3 regions of the Streptomyces sp. NPDC004752 genome follow, and region 2 is predicted to be linked to each of the others. Evidence: riboswitches for the same ligand, from Rfam matches in the RefSeq annotation. Region 2 holds a riboswitch; each other region holds the start of a gene.

Region 1 (6,536 bases), on a different contig from region 2:
TGTGGGTGGGCGAGGTTACGGGCACGACGGCGCCGACCGTCGCCGCCAGGGCAGGTCCTCGGGCGCGGGGCGCGCCCCGTCCCCGTGGAGCGCCCGCGCGATCGCCGTGCAGATCTCCTCCAACTGCCCCACCTGCTCCTCGCTGAGGTGGTCGAAGACGGCGGCGCGCACCGTCTCGACGTGCCCGGGAGCCGTACGCTCCAGGGCCGCCGACCCCGCCTCCGTCAGCGCGGCGATGCTGCCGCGCCGGTCCGACGGGCACCCCTCGCGCCGGACCAGGTCGTCCTTCTCCAGTCGGGTCACCGCGTACGTCAGCCGACTGCGGGTGATCTTCGACTGCTCGGCCAGGTCGGTCATCCGCAGCCGGTGCTCCGGCGCATCGGAGAGGTTGGCCAGGATGGAGTAGTACAGGTGCGGCATGCCGGCGTCCTGCTGGAGCTGCCGGTCGATCGCGTCTTCCAGCAGCAGGGAGGCCGCGAGGTACGCGCGCCAGGCGCGCTGCTCCTCGGGGGTGAGCCAGCGGGTCGTCATGCCACCAGTGTAAGTTTGTTTCAAACTTGAACCAAGCCCGCCCAAGCCAAGCCCCGCTCATACCAGCCCACCCGAGCCAAGCCCTGTCCGAACCAAGCCCGCTGAACCAGGCCCACCCAAGGCAAACCCGCCCGAACCGGCCCCCGAACCAGCTAACCCATTCCGCCCGTCTCCACGCTGGAGCACGCCGATGCCCTTCCCGTACGTCCTGCTGTCCGCCGCCGTCTCCCTCGACGGCTTCCTGGACGACACCGGCCCCGAGCGGCTGCTCCTGTCCGGCCCGGCCGACTTCGACCGGGTCGACGCGGTGCGTGCATCCGTCGACGCGATCCTGATCGGGGCGGGCACGATCCGCGCCGACAACCCGCGGCTCCTGGTCAACGCGCCCGAGCGGCGCGCGGCCCGGGTCGCCGTCGGCCGCCCGGAGTACCCGCTCAAGGTCGCCGTCAGCGGCTCGGGCGACCTGGACCCGGCCGCGTGGTTCTGGCACACCGGCGGCGAGCGGGTCCTCTATACGACGGACGCGGGCGCCGAGCGGGCCCGGCGGGCAGGCATCGCGGCCGACGTCGTCCCGCTGGGCCCCGGCCTCGACTGGCCGGCGCTCCTCTCCCACCTGTACGAGGCGCGTGGGGTGCGGCGTCTGATGGTCGAGGGCGGCGGGACCGTCCACACGCAACTGCTCCGGCAGGGCCTCGCCGACGAACTCCAGCTCGTCGTCGCCCCGTTGCTCGTCGGCGATCCGGGGGCGCCCCGGCTGTTCGGGCCGGGGGAGTACCAGCGGGGGCGGCTACGGCTCCTGGAGACCCGACGGATCGAGGACGTGGTCCTGATGCGGTACGAGCCGACCGCCCCCGGAAGCGGCCGGACGGCCGTCGCCGCGGACCGGCACTGGCTGCGGATCGCCTGCGGGCTGGCGGCGCAGTGCCCGCCTTCACGGACGGCGTTCAGCGTGGGCGCGGTCGTGGTGGCCGCGGACGGAACGGAACTGGCGCGCGGATTCTCGCGGGAGGCGGGCGACCTCCAGGTGCACGCGGAGGAGGCCGCGCTCGCCAAGATCGACCCGGCGGATCCGCGGCTCGCCACGGCCACGGTCTACAGCAGCCTGGAGCCGTGCGCCCGGCGGGCCTCGCGCCCCGCACCCTGCGCGCGGCTGATCCTGGAAGCGGGGGTGCGCCGGGTGGTCACGGCCTGGCGGGAGCCGGACACGTTCGTCACGGGGGCCGACGGGAGCGGGCTGCTGACGGCCGCGGGGGTCGATGTCGTCGTCCTGCCCGAGTACGAGGCGTCGGCCCGGGAACCGAACCGCCATCTGCTCGGCTGAAGGAGCGGGCCCGCCCCTTCAGCCGAGACATCCGCCGACCCGAGCCACCATGCCCGCCTGCCGGCGCGAGCCGCCGCGTCCGCCGACCCGAGCGGCCGTGCCTGTCGGCCCAAGCGGCCCTGCCCCCTGGTTCGAGGGGGAGACGCCTACCAATCCGAGCGATCGTGCCTGCCGGCCCAAGCCGCCGTGCCCCCCTGATCCCAGGGGGAGGCCCCTGACCCCTGATCCCCAGGGGGAGACGCCCGCCAATCCGAGCGGCCCGCCTGCCGACCCCAGAGGCGCGCCTGCCGATCCGAGCCACCGCGCCCGCTGGCCCGAGCCGCCGCGCCCCCGGTCCGAGAGGGAGACGTCCACCGGTCCAAGCGCCGCACCTGCCGGGCGGCCCGAGCGGCCGTGCCCGCCGGGCAGTCCGAGCGGCCGCGCCCGCCGGACGGTTACCCGTGTGCTTGCCATCCCGCACATGGCGTACACTGGTGGCACACCGACGCGGGGTGGAGCAGCTCGGTAGCTCGCTGGGCTCATAACCCAGAGGTCGCAGGTTCAAATCCTGTCCCCGCTACTGAAGGCTCAGGGCCGGAATCCAGTACATGGATTCCGGCCCTGAGTATTTTCCGCGAGTGTCTTCCGCCACACGGGCCGCCCTGATCATTGTCTCGCCGACATCATTGTCACCGCCGGTGATCGGACGACCGCCCTCCGCATAGCGACTGAAACACCGTCACGCCCCACGGGCCTCCCGGGTTTCCCCGTGAGAGTGGTCAAGTCGCCCGGTTTTCGCCGGTCCTGGGCCGAAGGTCCGTGCCCGATCGCGTTAATGATCAAGCCGAACGGCTTGGAATCTGCCCGCCGGGTCTATTAACGTTCGATAACGCAGCGCGGTCGTCCCAGCCGTCACAAGAGGCGGCTCCGTGCGCACGCGCCGAATCCCGCAAGGGAACCGGGGAACCACCACCTTGGGGTGAATCACGCGGACGCCGCCGTGGAGACACGGCCGGTATACGCGCGTAGGAGACCTTCCTGCTCCGAACCCGTCAGCTAACCCGGTAGGCGAAGGAAGGAAAGGAGTACGCCCGAGTGGCGTCCAACCGGCCCGCCCCAGAAGCCCCGTTCGCGCCGAGCCAGTACGGCACCGAGACCTTCGGCTACGGCAACTACCGCACCGACGAGGGCCCTTGGGAGGAGTGGAACCCCACCGAGGACTCCATCCGCCCGCTACGCGGCCGGCACCGCGTCGCCAAGCAGCGCGGCGGCGGACTCGCCCGCAGCTCCACGGTCCTCGGCGTCGGCGTCATAGCCGCCGTCGGCGCGGGCGGCATGGCCAGCGCCAACACCGGCAAGCCGCCGGTCTCCATCTCCATGCCCGACCTGCCCTCCGTCGGCTCCCTGCTCGGCGACGGCGCGGACACACCGGAATCCAAGGGTTCCCCGACCGCCCTGAGCGGCGTCGGCGTGACCGAGGCCGACAGCGCCGACGGCGCCACCGACGCCGGCGAGGCGCTGCGCCACCGCATCATGGCGCAGGCCGAGCAGCAGCAGGGCCAAGCCGAGACCAAGGCCGTCGCCGCGGCCGTGTCCGCCGCCGACAAGGAGGTCGCCGACGCGGCGGCCAAGGCGGAGCAGACGGCCGCGGTCCAGGCCGCCGCCGCCAAGGAGAAGGCGGAGGCAGCCAAGGAGAAGGCGGAGGCCGCCGCCAAGAAGAAGGCCGAGGAGGCGCGGCTGGCCGCGCTGGCCAAGCAGTACGCGCTGCCGACCTCCTCGTACACGATCACCAGCACCTTCGGCCAGGCCGGCTCCATGTGGTCCTCCGGCTACCACACCGGCCTCGACTTCGCCGCCCCCACGGGCACGCTGGTCAAGGCCATCCACACCGGCACGATCACCGAGGCGGGCTGGGCCGGCTCCTACGGCTACCGCACGGTCCTCACCCTCGACGACGGCACCGAGCTGTGGTTCTGCCACCAGTCGTCGATCAGCGTCAGCGTCGGGCAGAAGGTCAGCACCGGGGACGTCATCGGCCGCGTGGGCGCCACGGGCAACGTCACCGGCCCGCACCTCCACCTGGAGGTCCACCCCGGCGGCCAGTCCGGCGGCATCGACCCGATGGCCTGGCTGCGCGGCAAGGGCCTCACCCCCTGACACACCCCCGGCACATCCCCTGTTCCCCGGCGGTCCTGGCGGCATCCCCCCGACGTCAGGGCCTGCCGGTCAGGTGTTTACGGGATCTTTGCGCATGCCGGTGGAATCAAGTGTTCCGCCGCGTTTGTTGAATGTGGGTATGACTTCCTTTCACAAACTCGGCCCCTCCGACCTCGAGGTCTTCCCGCTCGCCCTCGGCGGCAACGTCTTCGGCTGGAGCACCGACGAGGCGACGTCCTTCGACGTCCTCGACGCCTACACGGCCGCCGGCGGCAACCTCATCGACACCGCCGACTCCTACTCGGCGTGGGTCGAGGGCAACCAGGGCGGCGAGTCGGAGACGATCATCGGCAAGTGGGTCAAGGCGCGCGGCAACCGCTCCGACGTCGTGATCGCCACCAAGGTCAGCCAGCACCCCGACTTCCCGGGCCTGTCCGCCGCCAACATCAAGGCCGCCGCCGACGCCTCGCTGCGTCGGCTGGGCACCGACCACATCGACCTCTACTACACGCACTTCGACAAGCCGGAGGTGCCGGTCGAGGAGATCATCGGCGCGCTCGACGAACTGGTGCGGGCCGGCAAGGTGCGGTACATCGCCGCGTCCAACATCGGCGCGGAGCGGCTCCAGGAGTCCCTCGACCTCTCCGACCGCGAGGGCCTCGCCCGGTACGTGGCGCTCCAGCCGCACTACAACCTGGTCTCGCGCGACACCTACGAGGGTCCGCTCCAGGACATCGCCGCCCGCGCGGGCCTCGCCGCCCTCCCGTACTACTCGCTGGCCGCCGGTTTCCTGACGGGCAAGTACCGCCCCGGCACGACCGTCGACAGCGTGCGGGCCGCGGGTGCGGCCAAGCACCTGGAGAGCGAGCGCGGCCGGCAGGTCCTCACGGTCCTGGACGAGATCGCCACGGCCCACGGTGTCGCCGTCTCCACCGTGGCGCTGGCGTGGCTCGCGGCCCAGCCGACGGTGGTCGCCCCGATCGCCTCGGCCCGAACGGTGGAACAGCTCCCGGATCTGCTCGCCGTGGCCGATCTGACCCTGACGGAAGAGGAGACCAACCGCCTGACCCAGGCATCGTCCTGACGTCAGAGGGCGAGCGTCAGAGGGCGGGAGAAGAACGCCTGCGGGATCCTGCGGGCGGCTGCAACATCAAGGCCGCCGCAACGGTGCCTTCAACGGGGCGTGTTGTTTGTTCTCGACCGGGCGAGAAGGGGTCTTGAGCCGGTGGCGGGCCGCGCCCTAGCCATCGTTCGGCTGCTTGGCCTTCGGGAGATCTGGTGGCGGCCCGCTGCTCGGTGCAGGGGTCGCCGCGCCCCGGGGCCCAGCCGAGGGCGCAGCCGTACGGCTCAGCCAGGCGTCCAGGGCTACGACCGGTACGGGTTGTACGCCGGGTACGGCACCGTCGGACGGGCGTAGGGCAGCACCGCGTAGCCGTACGGCGCCGGAGTGCCCGGACTCGGCCATGTCGGAGTGCCCGGACTCGGCCATGTCGGAGTGTTCGCCCGTGCCGCGTACTCCAGGGCCGGCCGTGCCACCTCGCGCCGCTGCCACAGCTCGGCCAGCAACTCCCGCTCCCGTACGACGAAATCCGCCCCGGCCCGCCCCCGCCGTCCGCGCTGCCGCAGAAACGCCAAGGACGTCGCGTACGCCTCGTACTGGGCCACCGCCCGCGCCGCCTGCTTGCCGAGGTGGTGGCCGGCGTAGTCGCGGGCCAGCCGCCGCGCCCCCATCGAGCCCAGTGTGAACGGCTCGGCGGGCCCCAGCCAGCCGGTGTACACATACGCCGGAAGTTCCTCCCGAACGGTCCGCAGCTCGCGCTGCCGGGTCCAGATCGCCAGCCAGGTCAGCAGGCCGAACGCGGGCACCATGAACACCCCGTACACGGCGAAGAACCCGTACTCGCCGAAGGTGGACGAGCCGTTCCAGACCGCGTGCATGCCCATCGCCGGCAGCAGCCCGCACAGCGGCAGCAGGACCCGCCGCGCATGCTGCCGGTCCGCGGCGCGCGCGGCGATGCCGAAGCCGATGCCGGTCAGGACGGTGAAGAGGGGGTGCGCGAACGGGGACATGATGACGCGTACGAAGAAGGTGGCGAGGGTGACGGAGGCGATGCCGCGGTCGCCGGTGAGCTGGTCCGTACCGAAGGCCGTACCGAGGTAGAGGATGTTCTCGGTGAAGGCGAACCCGGTGGCGGTGACCCCCGCTATCACCATCCCGTCGACGATCCCGGTGAAGTCCCGTCGGCGGAAGAGAAAGACCAGGAGGACGGCCGCGGCCTTGGCGGACTCCTCGACGACGGGCGCTATGACCGTCGCGCCGAGCGTGTCCGCGCTGGTCGGATCCGCGGTCGCCGTGGCTATCCATCTCGTGGCGAAGCTGTTGGCGACGATGGCTATCAGCGCCGCCGCGCACGCCCCCCAGGCGAACGCGAACAGCAGGTTGCGCCAGGGCCCGGGCGCGACCCGGTCGAGCCACCGGAACGCGGCCAGGAGCAGCGGCACGGGCAGCACGGCGAGCCCTAGGCCGACCAGGAACCCCTCCGTTCCG
Region 2 (6,536 bases):
CCCCGCGGGGCACGGCGGGGCCGCTGGTCCCGGTCGAAGAATGCCTTCGCGAAGTCCAGCGTCGAACCGGAGGGCCGGGTCCGGGCGGGGCCCCCGGGGTTCTGGAAGACGCCGTCCTTGAAGTGGGGCGAGTTACGGATGCGCGCCAGGCGGTCACCTCCCGGGTCGGCGCCGAAGGCCGCGGGCTGCAACGCGCGGAGCCCGGAGCTCAAGGAACGCGAACCGGACACGATACCTCCTGGTGGAGTCGGTGGAGTCCTCCATTATGGTCGGCCCCTCCGACAGTCCGGGGCCGACACCGGCCGACACCGACTCGCACTGACTGACGCTGACCGACGGCTCAGCAGGTGATGATGCGGTGACCGTCGCGAGAAGGCCCCGGTGCCCCCTCCCCCAGTACACGCCCTGCGCTGCGCCCTCGAGAGGCGGCTTCCTCGTGTGCCGGCCGCGGGCCGTGCGGCCGTACGTCGACAGCCGCCGGACCACCGGCGTTGACGAGGCACTCACCCGCGAACTGGTCCTGGACCGGGGGACGTTGACGGCACGGCTGCGCTGAGCGGTCGGCGCGCCGGGGCGGGATTCGGTGTGGGCCCGCCCCGACGGTTCAGGCCACGGATGCGATGCGCGTCCTGATGTCGTCCGGGGAGAGCGCGCCCTTGGCCGTCACATGGTCGCCCGAGGACTCGCCGCGCAGTCGGCGGCCGATCCACGGGACCAGGTACTCACGGGCCCAGTGGACGTCGTCGCGGCGCACTTCGAGGGTGCCGCGGGACGGGAGCGGCGGCCAGGGCTGTTCCGGGTCGGCCGGAACCCCGACGCCGAGGGCCTGACCGGCCCGCAGCGCTACGCGCGTGTGCCCCTCGGGCGAGAGGTGGATCCGGTCGTCGTCCCAGGCCCGGCGGTCCTGCACGGCCTTCAGGGACCACAGGTCGAGCACAGGGCAGCCGTACTGGTCGGCGATGGCCCGGACATGCCCGTTGTAGGTGGCGATCCTGCCGCGCAGATGCTTGAGCACGGGCACACCACGGGTGTCGAAGCCGGTCGTCACCAGCACGGTGCCGACCGCCGAGGTGAGCTTGGCCACGGCCCGCTCGAAGCGCTCCGCCACCTCGTCCGGGTCGGTGCCGGGACGGAGGATGTCATTGCCGCCCGCGCAGAAGGAGACGAGATCCGGCGCCAGTTCGACCGCCCGCGGGATCTGCTCGGCCACGATCTGGTCGAGCAGCCTCCCGCGCACGGCGAGATTGGTGTACCGGAAGTCGTCCTCGGGCCGGCGGTCCGCGAGCAGGACCGCGAACCGGTCGGCCCAGCCGACGAACGCCCCGTCGGGGCCGGGGTCGCCGACGCCCTCGGTGAAGCTGTCCCCCACCGCCACGTACGACCCGATCACAGCTGTGTTGTCACTCTTCGAATCGTCTGCCACGTCGGGCCATGATTCCCCTTCCGATGTGACCTACGCGATCGTAGGAAGGGATTGACGAACGGTGAGATAGGACACTCTCGAAGAGTTTCCCGATGTGGGAATAGGCCACAGAGCACGGGTGTTGGCCGGTGAGTTACCGGACCCGCCGACGGACCCGCCGACGAGCCCCCTGGCGGACCCGCCGGACGCATACGCCGCGGGTATGCCGAAGGCCGGGCCCGGGGATCGGGGTCCGGCCTTCGGGTGTGCAGGGGGGCGCCGTGGTCGTCAGACGGTGACGCCGTGCGAGCGGAGATAGGCGAGCGGGTCCACGTCCGAGCCGTAGTTCGGCGTGGTGCGGATCTCGAAGTGCAGGTGCGGGCCCGTCACATTGCCGGTCGCGCCGGACAGGCCGACCTGCTGGCCCGGGGTCACGGTCTGGCCGGCCGAGACGGACAGCTGCGACAGATGGGCGTACTGCGCGTAGTGGCCGTCGTCGAGCTTGACGACCACCTGGTTGCCGTAGGCGCCGCCCCAGCCCGCGGAGACGACCGTGCCCGCGCCGACCGCCTTGAGCGCGGTGCCGGTCGGGACGACGAAGTCGACACCGGTGTGGTAGCCGCTGGACCACATGCTGCCTGCCGCGCGGTAGGGGGTCCCGATGCGGGCGCCGTCGACCGGCAGGCCGTAGCCGGTGGAGGCGGCCGTGTCGGCGGCGTTGGCGGCGTCGGTGTGCTGGGCGACCGGAGCGCTCTCGGTCGACATGTCCGACGACGGCGACGGCGACGGCACCGATGGCGACTGTAGGGACTCGGCGAACGACGACTTCGCGGACGAGGGCTCGACGGACGAGGAGCCGCTCCCCGCCACGGCCCGCTCGCCGAGCGTGAGCTTCAGGCCCGGGTGGATCAGCGACGGGTTGCCGCCGATGGCCTCGCGGTTGTCCTGGTAGATCCGCTGCCAACCGCCGCCGATGTGCTGCTCCTCGGCGATCTTGGCGAGCCAGTCGCCCGGCCGCACCGAGTATGTCCGGGTGCCGGAGTCCTCGGCGGCCGTCTTCTTCTCGGCGACGCCGGCCACGGACCGCACGGGCTGCTGCGCGGCGGCGCCGGGCGCCGTCTCGGGGGTGGCGGCGTGCGCCCCGGCGGCGCCGATGAACGGCAGGGCCAGCGCGGCACCACCCGTTCCGACGGCGGCGATGCGGCGGGTGAGTCGCTGGGACTTGGGACGACGGTGCTTACCCTTCGCGGGCATGGCGAATTCCTCTCCGGCGCCTACGAGGTGAGCTGTCGGGTTCGGGCTGGAGTTGCCCGGCCGCGCGCAGCGCGGCTTCACCCCTAGCCGTCCCGGAGACCGGGACAGGCAGTCGCGCCTGGTGGGTCCCCCGCTCCTGCCGGGCACGGGTGGGTGGGTGTCCGGGATCCGGGCGGCGGCAGGATTCGGCGGTCCGTCCGGATGGGTGGCGAACGTAAGGGAGCAGGATGCAAACGGACAAGGAGCCGCTTCACTTGGTGCGCTTTTTACTTGATCCGTTGCCGGAATTCCCGGTCACCGTCCGTGCATTTGGATGTGGTGTGCCTGCTCAATTCCCGCGAGGAGAAGGCGTATTACGTGAACATGACGGACAACGCACCGTCACAGGTATGACGCTCCTCACGCCCCTCACCACATAAGCGGGCAACTCCGACAGAAGGGCTGGACGCGACACAGTAGAAGAACCGTCACATCCAGGCCACCGCGGAGCCCGGTACGCAACCACGGCCTCGTCCCCGCGCGGGTACTGCACCGCGCTCCTCACAACTGCCCACAGACTCGCTCACGTCTCCGCATCGTCAAGGGCGGCGGGCCTTGGTGGCAACGCCTGTGGACAACTCGTCGCCATGGGAAAACCATGTCGTAGGGTCGACGACATGCCCGCCGGCGAACCGCGTCGCGGGGTCCGACCGCGAGGAGCCTCCGTGACGCAGCAGGTCCCGTCGACCGAACCCGAACTGGCCGGTGTGCGCAACTTCCGTGACGTGGGCGGACTGCCGACCGCGGACGGTCGGCGGGTGCGCCGCGGGGTGCTGTTCCGCAGCGGCCACCTGGCGCACGCGACCGAGACCGACGCCGCGTTCCTCTCCTCCCTGGGCCTGCACACGATCTTCGACTTCCGCAACGCGGCCGACCAGAAGCTGGAGGGTCCGGACGTCGAACTGCCCGGCGTGCGCAACGTCAATCTGCCGCTGACCGACCCGGCGGACGGCGCCGAGTTCTGGACGATGGTCCGCGACGGCGACATCGGCCAACTGCGGCAGCTCCTCGGCGACGGCAAGGCCGCGAACCGGATGGTCGTCTCGTACCGCTCGATCATCGCGGAGCGCACCGCCGAGCACTCCCGGGTGCTGCACGCGCTGGCCGAGGACAGCGTCCCAGCCCTGATGCACTGCGCGGCGGGCAAGGACCGCGCGGGCCTGTCCATTGCCGTGACGCTGCTCGCCCTGGGCGTGGAACGCGAGGCGATCCTGACCGACTATCTGGAGTCGAACGCCAAGCACCGCCGCTACCGGGTGCGCCGCAGCGGCAGCGCGGACACCGCGTACACGCCCGAGGTCATGGAACTGCTCAGCCCGCTCTTCGACGCGCGCGCCGAGTATCTGACGGCGGCCGAGGAGACCATCGAGCAGACCTGGGGCGGTGTCGACGCCTATCTGGAACAGGGGTTGGGGCTGGCACCGGGGACCCGGGAGCGGCTGCGCGAGCGGCTGCTCGACTGACGGCCGCTCACCCGAGACCGCTCACCCCGCCGTCGCTCACCCCTTGGCGCCCACCTCGAACAGCAGATAGATGAAACCGGCCACGATATGGCCGACGGCGATGTAGATGATCAGCCGGATCCACAGGGCGCGGGGGAACTTCTCCTCCATGTCGGTCATGGCAGCTCTCCAGTGATGGGGCCCAGGCACAGCGCGGCCGTGGGACTCTGCAGCAGGGTGTGGACGAACAGGAGCTCCACCCCGTCGTGGTCCTCGGCGGCGAGGCGGTGCGGGGTCAGCGAGTCGAAGTGCGCGCTGTCGCCGGGCGCGAGGACATGGGCGGTGTCCCCGAGGCGCAGTCCGAGCCGCCCCTTGAGGACGTACAGCCACTCCTCGCCGGGGTGCACGCGCACGATGTCGCCCTGCGAGCCGTACGGCACGCGGACCCGCAGCGCCTGCATGCCGCGGCCGGACGCCCCCGCCTGCCAGTAGGTCCAGCCGCCCGCGCGGGTCGGCTCCATGGTGGCGGCGCCCACGATCGCGTCCCGGTCGGCGACGGTCTCACCGAGCAGCTCCGAGACGGTCGTATCGTAGATGCGGGCCAGCGCGAGCAGCATCGGCAGGGAGGGCTGGCGCTGCCCGGTCTCCAGCCGGGAGAGATGGGCGGGTGACAGCCCGGCGGAGTGCGCCGCCGCCTCCAGCGTGAGGCCGGCGCGGCGGCGCAGCGAGCGGAGCCGGGGCGCTACGGCGGGCAGCTCGGCTTGGGAGGAGCTCATAGCTCCATTGAGCCGCAGCTTTGCCCCTGCGGCAAATTTCTTGCCTCAAAGGCAAAAACTCCCGACCAGGGCGGTCACCGGTTGGCGACCGCCTGCTTGATCAGCGTCTTCCCGAAGTCCCACATCAGACCGCCACCGCTGTGCGCGTCGTCCATCACGGCGGTGAAGGCGTCCATGAACCGGTCCACCTCGGCCTCGCCGATGACCAGCGGCGGGATCAGTTTGATCACCTCCAGGTGGTCGCCGGAGACCTGGGTCAGGATCCGGTGCCGCTGGAGCAGCGGCACCACCACCATCTGCGCGAACAGGCCCTTGCGCGCGGCCTGCAGCATGGTCCAGCGACTGCGCAGCTTCAGCGAGTCGGGCCTGCCGAACTCGATGCCGATCATCAGACCCCGGCCGCGGACGTCGGCGAGCAGCTCGTACTTGTCGACGAGCGCGGCCAGCCGGGACCGCAACTGCTCGCCCGTCGCCCGGGCGCCCGCGACGATCCGCTCGTTCTCCATCACCGACAGCACGGCCAGCCCGGCGGCCATCGCCTGCGCGTTGGAGCCGAAGCTGGCCGAGTGGACCAGCACGCGGTCCATGGACGAGTAGACCTTCTTGAAGATCCAGTCCCGGCCGAGGGTGGCGCCGACCGGCACATAGCCGCCGGACAGCGCCTTGGCCACGCACACCAGGTCCGGCTGCACGCCGTCCTCGTGCTGGTACGCGTAGAAGTCCCCGGTCCGGCCGAGTCCCGTCTGCACCTCGTCGGCGATGAGCAGGGCCTTGTGCCGGTGCAGCAGATCCTGCGCCGCGCGCAGATAGCCGGGCGGGGCCTCGTGCACGCCCTTGCCCTGGATCGGCTCGACGACCAGCGCGGCGACGTCGCCCTTCGCCAACTCCCGGGCCAGCGCGTCGAGATCGCCGAGGGGTACGGCCGTATCGGGCAGCAGTGGGGCGAAGCCGTCCCGGAAGCCCTTTTCGCCGTTGACCGACAGGGAGCCGGTGGTCAGGCCGTGGAAGGCGTGGTCGCAGTAGAGGATCCGTGGCCTGCCGGTGGCGAACCGGGCGAACTTCAGCGCGGTCTCCACCGCCTCGGTGCCGCTGTTGCCGAAGAACACCCGGTCCAGGTGCGGGCTGTGTGCGAGGAGCTTCTCGGCCAGCAGTCCGGGCAGCGGCTGGCAGTCGAACCGGGTCAGGTCGGCGAGCTGGGCGTCGAGGACGTCGTGCAGCGCCTTGCGGACGACCGGGTGGTGGCGCCCCAGGCCCATCACCCCGAACCCGGCCAGCATGTCCAGGTAGTCGTTGCCGTCCGCGTCCCAGAAGTAGGCGCCCTCGGCCCGCTCGTAGACCTTGTCGAAGCCGATGGTGTGCAGCATGCGCGGGAGCTGGTGGTTCAGGTGCTTGGTGTGCAGCTCGTAGCGCTCGGCTCCGCGCTCGGCCAGGAGGGCGCCGAGGTCGAACTCCTTGGTCATTCAGCATTCTCCTTGACTGTGCCGTCGTTGTGCTCCCTGACGGCGAGGCTCGCGCCGATCCGTCCGGCGATCTCGACGGGGGTGAGACCGATGTCGGCCAGCACCTCACCGCGCTTGGCGTGCGCGAGGAACTGCTCCGGGATGCCGAACCGGCGCACCGGCA
Region 3 (6,536 bases), on a different contig from region 2:
GGTCGGCGATCTTGTTGCCAAGTTCACTGAACCACACATCCCGGACGCGCTGCTCTTCCTCGTCGGTCAGCGGTGTGACAGTGCCCTCCGCAGACCGTAACCGGACATTGTAAAGATCTCGTATCACCGTGCGGCTCGCAATCTGCTCAAGGTCTGTTTTTGGGAGCCTACCGACCCGCGTCTGACAACACCTCCTGACCCGACGGGAGTTGAAAGTTCCACTGTCTTCGCAGATCAGTGCGACGAACCGCGATTCCCTAGGACGGGACACTCTGAGTGGCCGAGAGTCACTCTACGGAGCGATTCTCAGCGAGCTGTCGCAGACGGCAAGTTGACGACAGATCGCTGAGAATCCGACAGATCCAAAGCGGCCCTACAACCGGGTCAGGCCGGCCGTACCACGCTGTGGATGATCGAATCTCCGGCGTAGTAGATCGACTCCGTGCGGACGTAGGCGCCCGGCTTCGGGGCGTGGATCATCATGCCGTTGCCGATGTAGAGGCCGACGTGGCTGATGTCGTCGTAGAAGAAGACCAGGTCACCGGGCTGGGCGTTGGCGAGGGAGACCGTGGTGCCGGACTCGACCTGGCTGTAGGTGGTGCGCGGCAGGGTGACGCCCGCGGCCTTCCAGGCGGCCTGGGTGAGTCCCGAGCAGTCGTAGGAGCCGGGTCCGGTGGCACCCCAGACGTACGGCTTGCCGATCTGTGCGCGGGCGAACGCGATCGCCTTCTCGGCCTTGGTGGCGTACGAGGAAGACGACGAAGAGGAAGACGACGACGAAGAGGAGGAAGACGATGAAGACGAAGACGACGATGAAGAGGAAGTGGACGACGAGGACGATGACGAGTCCGTGGAGTTCGACGCGTCGCTCTTCTGCTGTGCCGCCTCCTGTGCCGCCTGCTTCTTGGCCAGCTCGGCCGCCTTCCGCGCGGCCTCCTCCTGCTTGCGCTTCTCGATCTCCGCGAGCCGCGCCTTCTCCTCGGCCGTCAGCTCGGACAGCAACTGGCGCGCGGTGGAGAGCTTCTTCTGGACGGTGGTCTTGGCGGTCTTCAGCTCGTCCTGCGACTCGGTGAGAGTCTCCAGGCTCTTCGTGGCCTCCCGCCGCTTCTTCATCGTCGCCGACTGCTCGGTGACATAGTCGTCGACCGCGGTCTTCTGGCGCGAGGTCAGCCGGCCCATCAGCTGGGTCTGGTCGAAGTAGTCCTGCGGGGTGTCCGCGAGCAGGAAGGTGGCGGTGTCGGGGGTGGTGGACCCGGTCCGGTACTGCGCGGCGGCGAACGTGCCCAGTTCCTCACGGGCCTTGTTGAGCCGCTCCGTACGCTGGGCGACATCGTCCAGGAGGGTGTCGACGCGCTTGCGCTGCTTGCCGGACTTCTCCTTGGCCGCGTTGTACTTCTCGGTTGCCGACTCGGCCTGCCGATACAGGTCGTCGACCTTCTTCTGCACCTCCTCCACGCTCGGCCGGTCGCCGTCGGGAGTGGGGGCTGCGTACGCCGTCTGGGAGAGCAGGGCCACGGAGGTGAGGGCGGCGGTGGCCAGGGCGGGGGTGCGTATGCCGGTACGTATGCCGGCCGCGCGGGTACCCGCGGAGCGCGACTTGCGATGCGACGCCAAGGGAGGCGACTCCTTCCGTCTTCCGCCTACCGAGTTAGCTGTCGGGTTCGGGCGGGTGGTTCGGAAGGGTTGCCCTACGGCCGTTCCCCGCGAGGGAGTTGGGCCGATTCACCCCAAGTCGGTGTGGGTCCCCGGCTCCGTGCGCCACGGGAGGCGCGCCGGACTCGGCGGAGGCCGTACGGCCCGGCGACGTTCGCCGGTGGGGGTCGTACGACCTGACCGGAACGGTAGCCAACTCCTGTGGCGCCTGTGAAGGTTGATGGGTGATATGCCCGATACATTTTCGTGACCTGATGGTGGATTCCGTGTGAGTGACAGGATGATTCCGCACGGTGAGCGGCTTGTCCGGCATGTGGTCAGCATGTGGTCGGCATGTGGTCGGCCTGGGCCCGGCATGTGCCCGGCCTGCGGCCGGAGCGGGACCCGCCGAGGGAACCGGGTCATGTTCTCGGGGTGGCGGCGGGTTGTCGGTGGTGCGGCCTAGACTCGGAGAGCGATGAGCAGCCTCTTTGACGACAGCTTCCTGGCGGACCTCCAGGCCCCCCGTGGGCAGGAGGGGGAGCCCCCGCCGCCGCCCGAGGACGATCACGCTCCGGAGCCGGTTCCGGACGATCTGTTCGGCGGGAAGTTCGACCTGCCCCCGGACAGGGACGCTTACTACGGGGACGGCGCTCCACGGCCGGTCATCGACCCGGCCGCGCTTCTGCACGGGTTGAACGACAACCAGCGTGCCGCCGTCGTGCACTCCGGCTCCCCGCTGCTCATCGTGGCCGGCGCCGGCTCCGGCAAGACCCGCGTGCTCACGCACCGCATCGCCCATCTGTTGGCGGAGCGCAAGGTGCACCCGGGGCAGATCCTCGCGATCACCTTCACCAACAAGGCCGCGGGCGAGATGAAGGAGCGCGTCGAGCAGCTCGTCGGCCCGCGCGCCCACGCGATGTGGGTGATGACCTTCCACAGCGCGTGCGTGCGCATCCTGCGCCGCGAAAGCAAGCGCCTCGGCTTCACCTCGTCCTTCTCGATCTACGACGCCGCCGACTCCAAGCGCCTGATGGCCCTGGTCTGCCGTGACCTGGACCTCGACCCCAAGCGCTTCCCGCCCAAGTCCTTCAGCGCCAAGATCAGCAACCTGAAGAACGAGCTGATCGACGAGGAGGACTTCGCCGCCCGGGCGAGCGAGGGATTCGACAAGACCCTCGCCCAGGCGTACGCGCTCTACCAGTCGCGGCTGCGCGAGGCGAACGCCCTCGACTTCGACGACCTGATCATGACGACGGTCAATCTGCTGCGCGCGTTCCCGGACGTCGCGGAGCACTACCGCCGCCGTTTCCGCCATGTGCTCGTGGACGAGTACCAGGACACCAACCACGCGCAGTACGCGCTGGTGCGCGAACTCGTCGGCACCGCCGAGCACCCGGTGGACGTGGCGCCGGCCGAGCACGCCCTGCCGCCCGCCGAACTGTGCGTCGTGGGCGACGCCGACCAGTCGATCTACGCCTTCCGTGGCGCGACCATCCGCAACATCCTCCAGTTCGAGGAGGACTACCCGGACGCGACGACGATCCTGTTGGAGCAGAACTACCGCTCCACGCAGACGATCCTGTCCGCCGCCAACGCCGTCATCGAGCGCAACGAGTCCCGCCGCCCCAAGAACCTGTGGACCAACGCGGGCGCGGGCGCCACCATCACCGGGTATGTCGCGGACACCGAGCACGACGAGGCGCAGTTCGTCGCCGACGAGATAGACCGGCTGACCGACGCGGGCGAGGCGAAGTCCGGCGACGTCGCCGTGTTCTACCGCACCAACGCCCAGTCCCGTGTCTTCGAAGAGGTCTTCATCCGCGTCGGCCTGCCCTACAAGGTCGTCGGTGGCGTCCGCTTCTACGAACGCAAGGAGGTCCGGGACGTCCTCGCCTACCTGCGGGTGCTGGCCAACCCGGAGGACTCGGTCCCGCTGCGCCGCATCCTGAACGTGCCCAAGCGCGGCATCGGCGAGCGCGCCGAGGCGATGATCGACGCGCTCGCGCAGCGCGAGAAGATCGGCTTCTCACAGGCGCTGCGCCGCGTGGACGAGGCATACGGCATGGCCGCGCGGTCCACCAACGCCGTCAAGCGGTTCAACGTGCTGATGGAGGAGCTGCGTACGATCGTCGAGTCCAGCGCGGGCCCGGCGACCGTCCTGGAGGCGGTGCTCGAACGCACCGGCTACCTCGCCGAGTTGCAGGCATCGACCGACCCGCAGGACGAGACCCGGATCGAGAACCTCCAGGAACTCGCGTCCGTGGCCCTGGAGTTCGAGCAGGAGCGCGGCGCGGGCGAGGCGGCCGCGGGGAGCACGCTCGCCGACTTCCTGGAGCAGGTCGCGCTGGTCGCCGACTCCGACCAGATCCCGGACGGGGAGGAGGGCGACGGCGTCATCACCCTGATGACCCTGCACACCGCCAAGGGCCTGGAGTTCCCGGTGGTCTTCCTGACCGGCATGGAGGACGGCGTCTTCCCGCATATGCGCGCCCTCGGCCAGACCAAGGAGCTGGAGGAGGAGCGGCGCCTGGCATACGTCGGCATCACGCGCGCGCGGGAGCGGCTGTACCTCACGCGGTCGGCGATGCGCAGCGCCTGGGGCCAGCCCTCGTACAACCCGCCCTCGCGGTTCCTGGAGGAGATCCCGGCCGCCCACATGGAGTGGAAGCGGACGGGAGCCCCGGCGCCCGTGTCGTCCGGGCCGACGTCCGGCATCGCGGCCTCGCTGTCCTCGTCCCGCTCCCGTTCGTCCGCGGCGGGCGCGTCCGGGTTCGCCACGCGCAGGACGTCGGAGAAGCCGGTGGTCGCCCTGGCCGTCGGCGACCGGGTCACGCACGACCAGTTCGGACTCGGCACGGTCGTCGCGGTGGCGGGCACGGGGGACAAGGCGCAGGCGACCATCGACTTCGGAGACGCTAAGCCCAAGCGGCTGCTGCTGCGGTATGCGCCGGTGGAGAAGCTGTAGCCGGTGAGCCGGGCCGGGCCTCTGCCGTTCGGGCGGGGGCGGTGGGGCGACGGTCGGCTCACGGGCCGTTGGGCCGGTGGGGCTTACGTCGGGCGGTGGGGCTTACGTCGGGCTGAGTCCGTGGCTGCGCAGCCACGGCAGCGGGTCGATCGCCGAACCGCCGGCCGGGCGCACCTCGAAGTGCAGGTGCGGGCCGGTGGAGTTGCCGGAGTTCCCGGAGTACGCGATCGGCTGCCCGGCCTTGACCGACGTACCGGAGACGACCCGATAGCTGGAGAGATGGCAGTACCAGGTCTCCGTGCCGTCCTTCGCCGTCACGATCATCATGTTGCCGTAGGCGCTGTTCCACTCCGTGCGGACGGTGCCGTCCGTCGCGGCCATCACCGTCGTGCCGTACGACACGGGAAAGTCGATACCGGTGTGCACGGACATCCAGTTCACACCGGCCTGGCCGAAGTAGGCGCTGAGCCCGTGCTGGGCGACCGGGAGCGCGAACTTGGGGCGCAGCCGCTCCTTGAGCGCCGCCTCGGCCACCGCCTTCTTCCGATCGGCGTCCTGCTGGGCCTTGAGGTCGATACGCTCCTGCGTCCGGCTGGCCCGGTCGGCGAAGTCGTCGGCGCCGGCGGAGAGGCTTTCGAGCTGGCTGTCCAGCTTGTTGTTGACGGTGGATGGTTTCACCGGCGTCGTGTCCGAGGCGGAGGCGGTCGTGTCCGTGCCGTCGTCCGTCAGACCGCCCACGGAAGCGGCGGCGATCCCGGCGACCCCCATCACACAGGCCGAGGGCACCGCGATGGTCAGCAGCGCGGAACGCTTGGCGGGCGGGCGGCGGCGGGAGCGACCCGCGGCACGCGAGCCCGCGCGCGAGACGGACGCCGGGGTGACCTCTTCCTGGTCGTCGAGCAGCGGCATCGCCATGGGCAGTTCACCGGTGCCGGCCAACTCGCCCTCTTCCGGGGCGGGTTCCTCATAGGCGGCGTTCGCGTCGCCCTCGTATCCGTCGTCCTCGTATCCGGCTTCGTCGAATCCGGCCTCGTCGTATCCGGCTTTGTCGTACGCGGTCTCCGCGTAGGGGTTCGCCTCGTGCGAGGGGTGCGCGAACGTGCCGGTCGCCCGCTGCTCGAAGGGCTCGGCCCGCTGCTCGGACTCGGCGCCGTCGGAGTTCCACCGGGTGGCGTCGTACGCGCCGGTGTCGAAGACCTGGGTGCCCCACTCCCACTGCTGGGTCGGGTCGGCACCGCCGTGCTGGTCGGCCTGGAGCCAGGCACCGGCGTCCCACTGACCGCTGGTGTCGGGCGATGAGCCCTGCTGCGGCAAGGTCCACGCCGTGGTGTCGTAGGCGCCGCTGTCGTAGACGGCCTGGTGCTGCGCCGCGTACGGGTCGTGGTTCAGGGTGTGATGGGCGCCCGTCGACCAGTGCGTGGTGTCGTGTCCGCCGGTGGCCCCGGCCCCTTGGGGGAGGTTGCCGAAGAGGGGGTCGGCCTCGAAGGTCGCGGTGGCCTGCGCGCCCGGCGGAAACCCGCCGGCGTCGTAGCCGCCGTATGTGGTGAAGTCGCCGTACTGGGTTTCCTGTCCGCCGTACGACGCGTAGTGCGCCGAGGTGGCTTCGGAAGCCGGAGCCGGGGTGGTCATGGTCCCCGACGGGTGACGGTCGTTCACCAACTTCTCTTTCGCCTCGACAACAGGGGCTGGCAGAGCAGTGCGGCGACTGTACCCGGCGGTACGCGGGCGCGACAATCTTCTGCTGGTTTCGCGTTCGCAGGAAACGGGCATTCGGCCGTGTTTCGGGGGACCACGGACACGAGTTTGGTCTTGTGTTCGAGAAATGTTCGAAGCGAGCGGGGGTCGGTCCCGTGCATGCGCCCGCGGTAGGTCGTGCGGTCCCGTCCTTCGGCGTGGTTCTGCGAGCCGGTCGTGCGGGGGCGGCCATTCAGGTGTT

The links. A riboswitch is a leader RNA that binds a small molecule or an ion and turns the genes downstream of it on or off. The one in region 2 is predicted to bind cyclic di-AMP.
Region 1: linked by a shared signal. The riboswitch ahead of ACWEKM_RS25195 (M23 family metallopeptidase) and the one ahead of ACWEKM_RS24000 (M23 family metallopeptidase) in region 2 are both predicted to bind cyclic di-AMP.
Region 3: linked by a shared signal. The riboswitch ahead of ACWEKM_RS26075 (NlpC/P60 family protein) and the one ahead of ACWEKM_RS24000 (M23 family metallopeptidase) in region 2 are both predicted to bind cyclic di-AMP.

The regions. Positions count from the first base shown of each region.
Region 1 is NZ_JBSGBN010000063.1:20,509-27,044, reverse strand. Features, by position in the region: gene ACWEKM_RS25210 (MarR family winged helix-turn-helix transcriptional regulator) at 16-531, opposite strand; gene ACWEKM_RS25205 (dihydrofolate reductase family protein) at 722-1,852, shown strand; tRNA gene ACWEKM_RS25200 (tRNA-Met) at 2,338-2,411, shown strand; cyclic di-AMP (ydaO/yuaA leader) riboswitch at 2,760-2,917, shown strand; gene ACWEKM_RS25195 (M23 family metallopeptidase) at 2,927-3,988, shown strand; gene ACWEKM_RS25190 (aldo/keto reductase) at 4,128-5,072, shown strand; gene ACWEKM_RS25185 (PrsW family intramembrane metalloprotease) at 5,354-6,536, opposite strand, start outside.
Region 2 is NZ_JBSGBN010000059.1:1,920-8,455, reverse strand. Features, by position in the region: gene ACWEKM_RS24010 (MBL fold metallo-hydrolase) at 1-230, opposite strand, end outside; gene ACWEKM_RS24005 (SGNH/GDSL hydrolase family protein) at 605-1,390, opposite strand; gene ACWEKM_RS24000 (M23 family metallopeptidase) at 1,691-2,656, opposite strand; cyclic di-AMP (ydaO/yuaA leader) riboswitch at 2,661-2,818, opposite strand; gene ACWEKM_RS23995 (tyrosine-protein phosphatase) at 3,361-4,158, shown strand; gene ACWEKM_RS23990 (DUF6126 family protein) at 4,195-4,317, opposite strand; gene ACWEKM_RS23985 (helix-turn-helix domain-containing protein) at 4,314-4,913, opposite strand; gene ACWEKM_RS23980 (aspartate aminotransferase family protein) at 4,988-6,373, opposite strand; gene dxs (1-deoxy-D-xylulose-5-phosphate synthase) at 6,370-6,536, opposite strand, start outside.
Region 3 is NZ_JBSGBN010000067.1:32,424-38,959, forward strand. Features, by position in the region: gene ACWEKM_RS26075 (NlpC/P60 family protein) at 385-1,614, opposite strand; cyclic di-AMP (ydaO/yuaA leader) riboswitch at 1,623-1,794, opposite strand; gene pcrA (DNA helicase PcrA) at 2,111-4,600, shown strand; gene ACWEKM_RS26085 (M23 family metallopeptidase) at 4,703-6,256, opposite strand.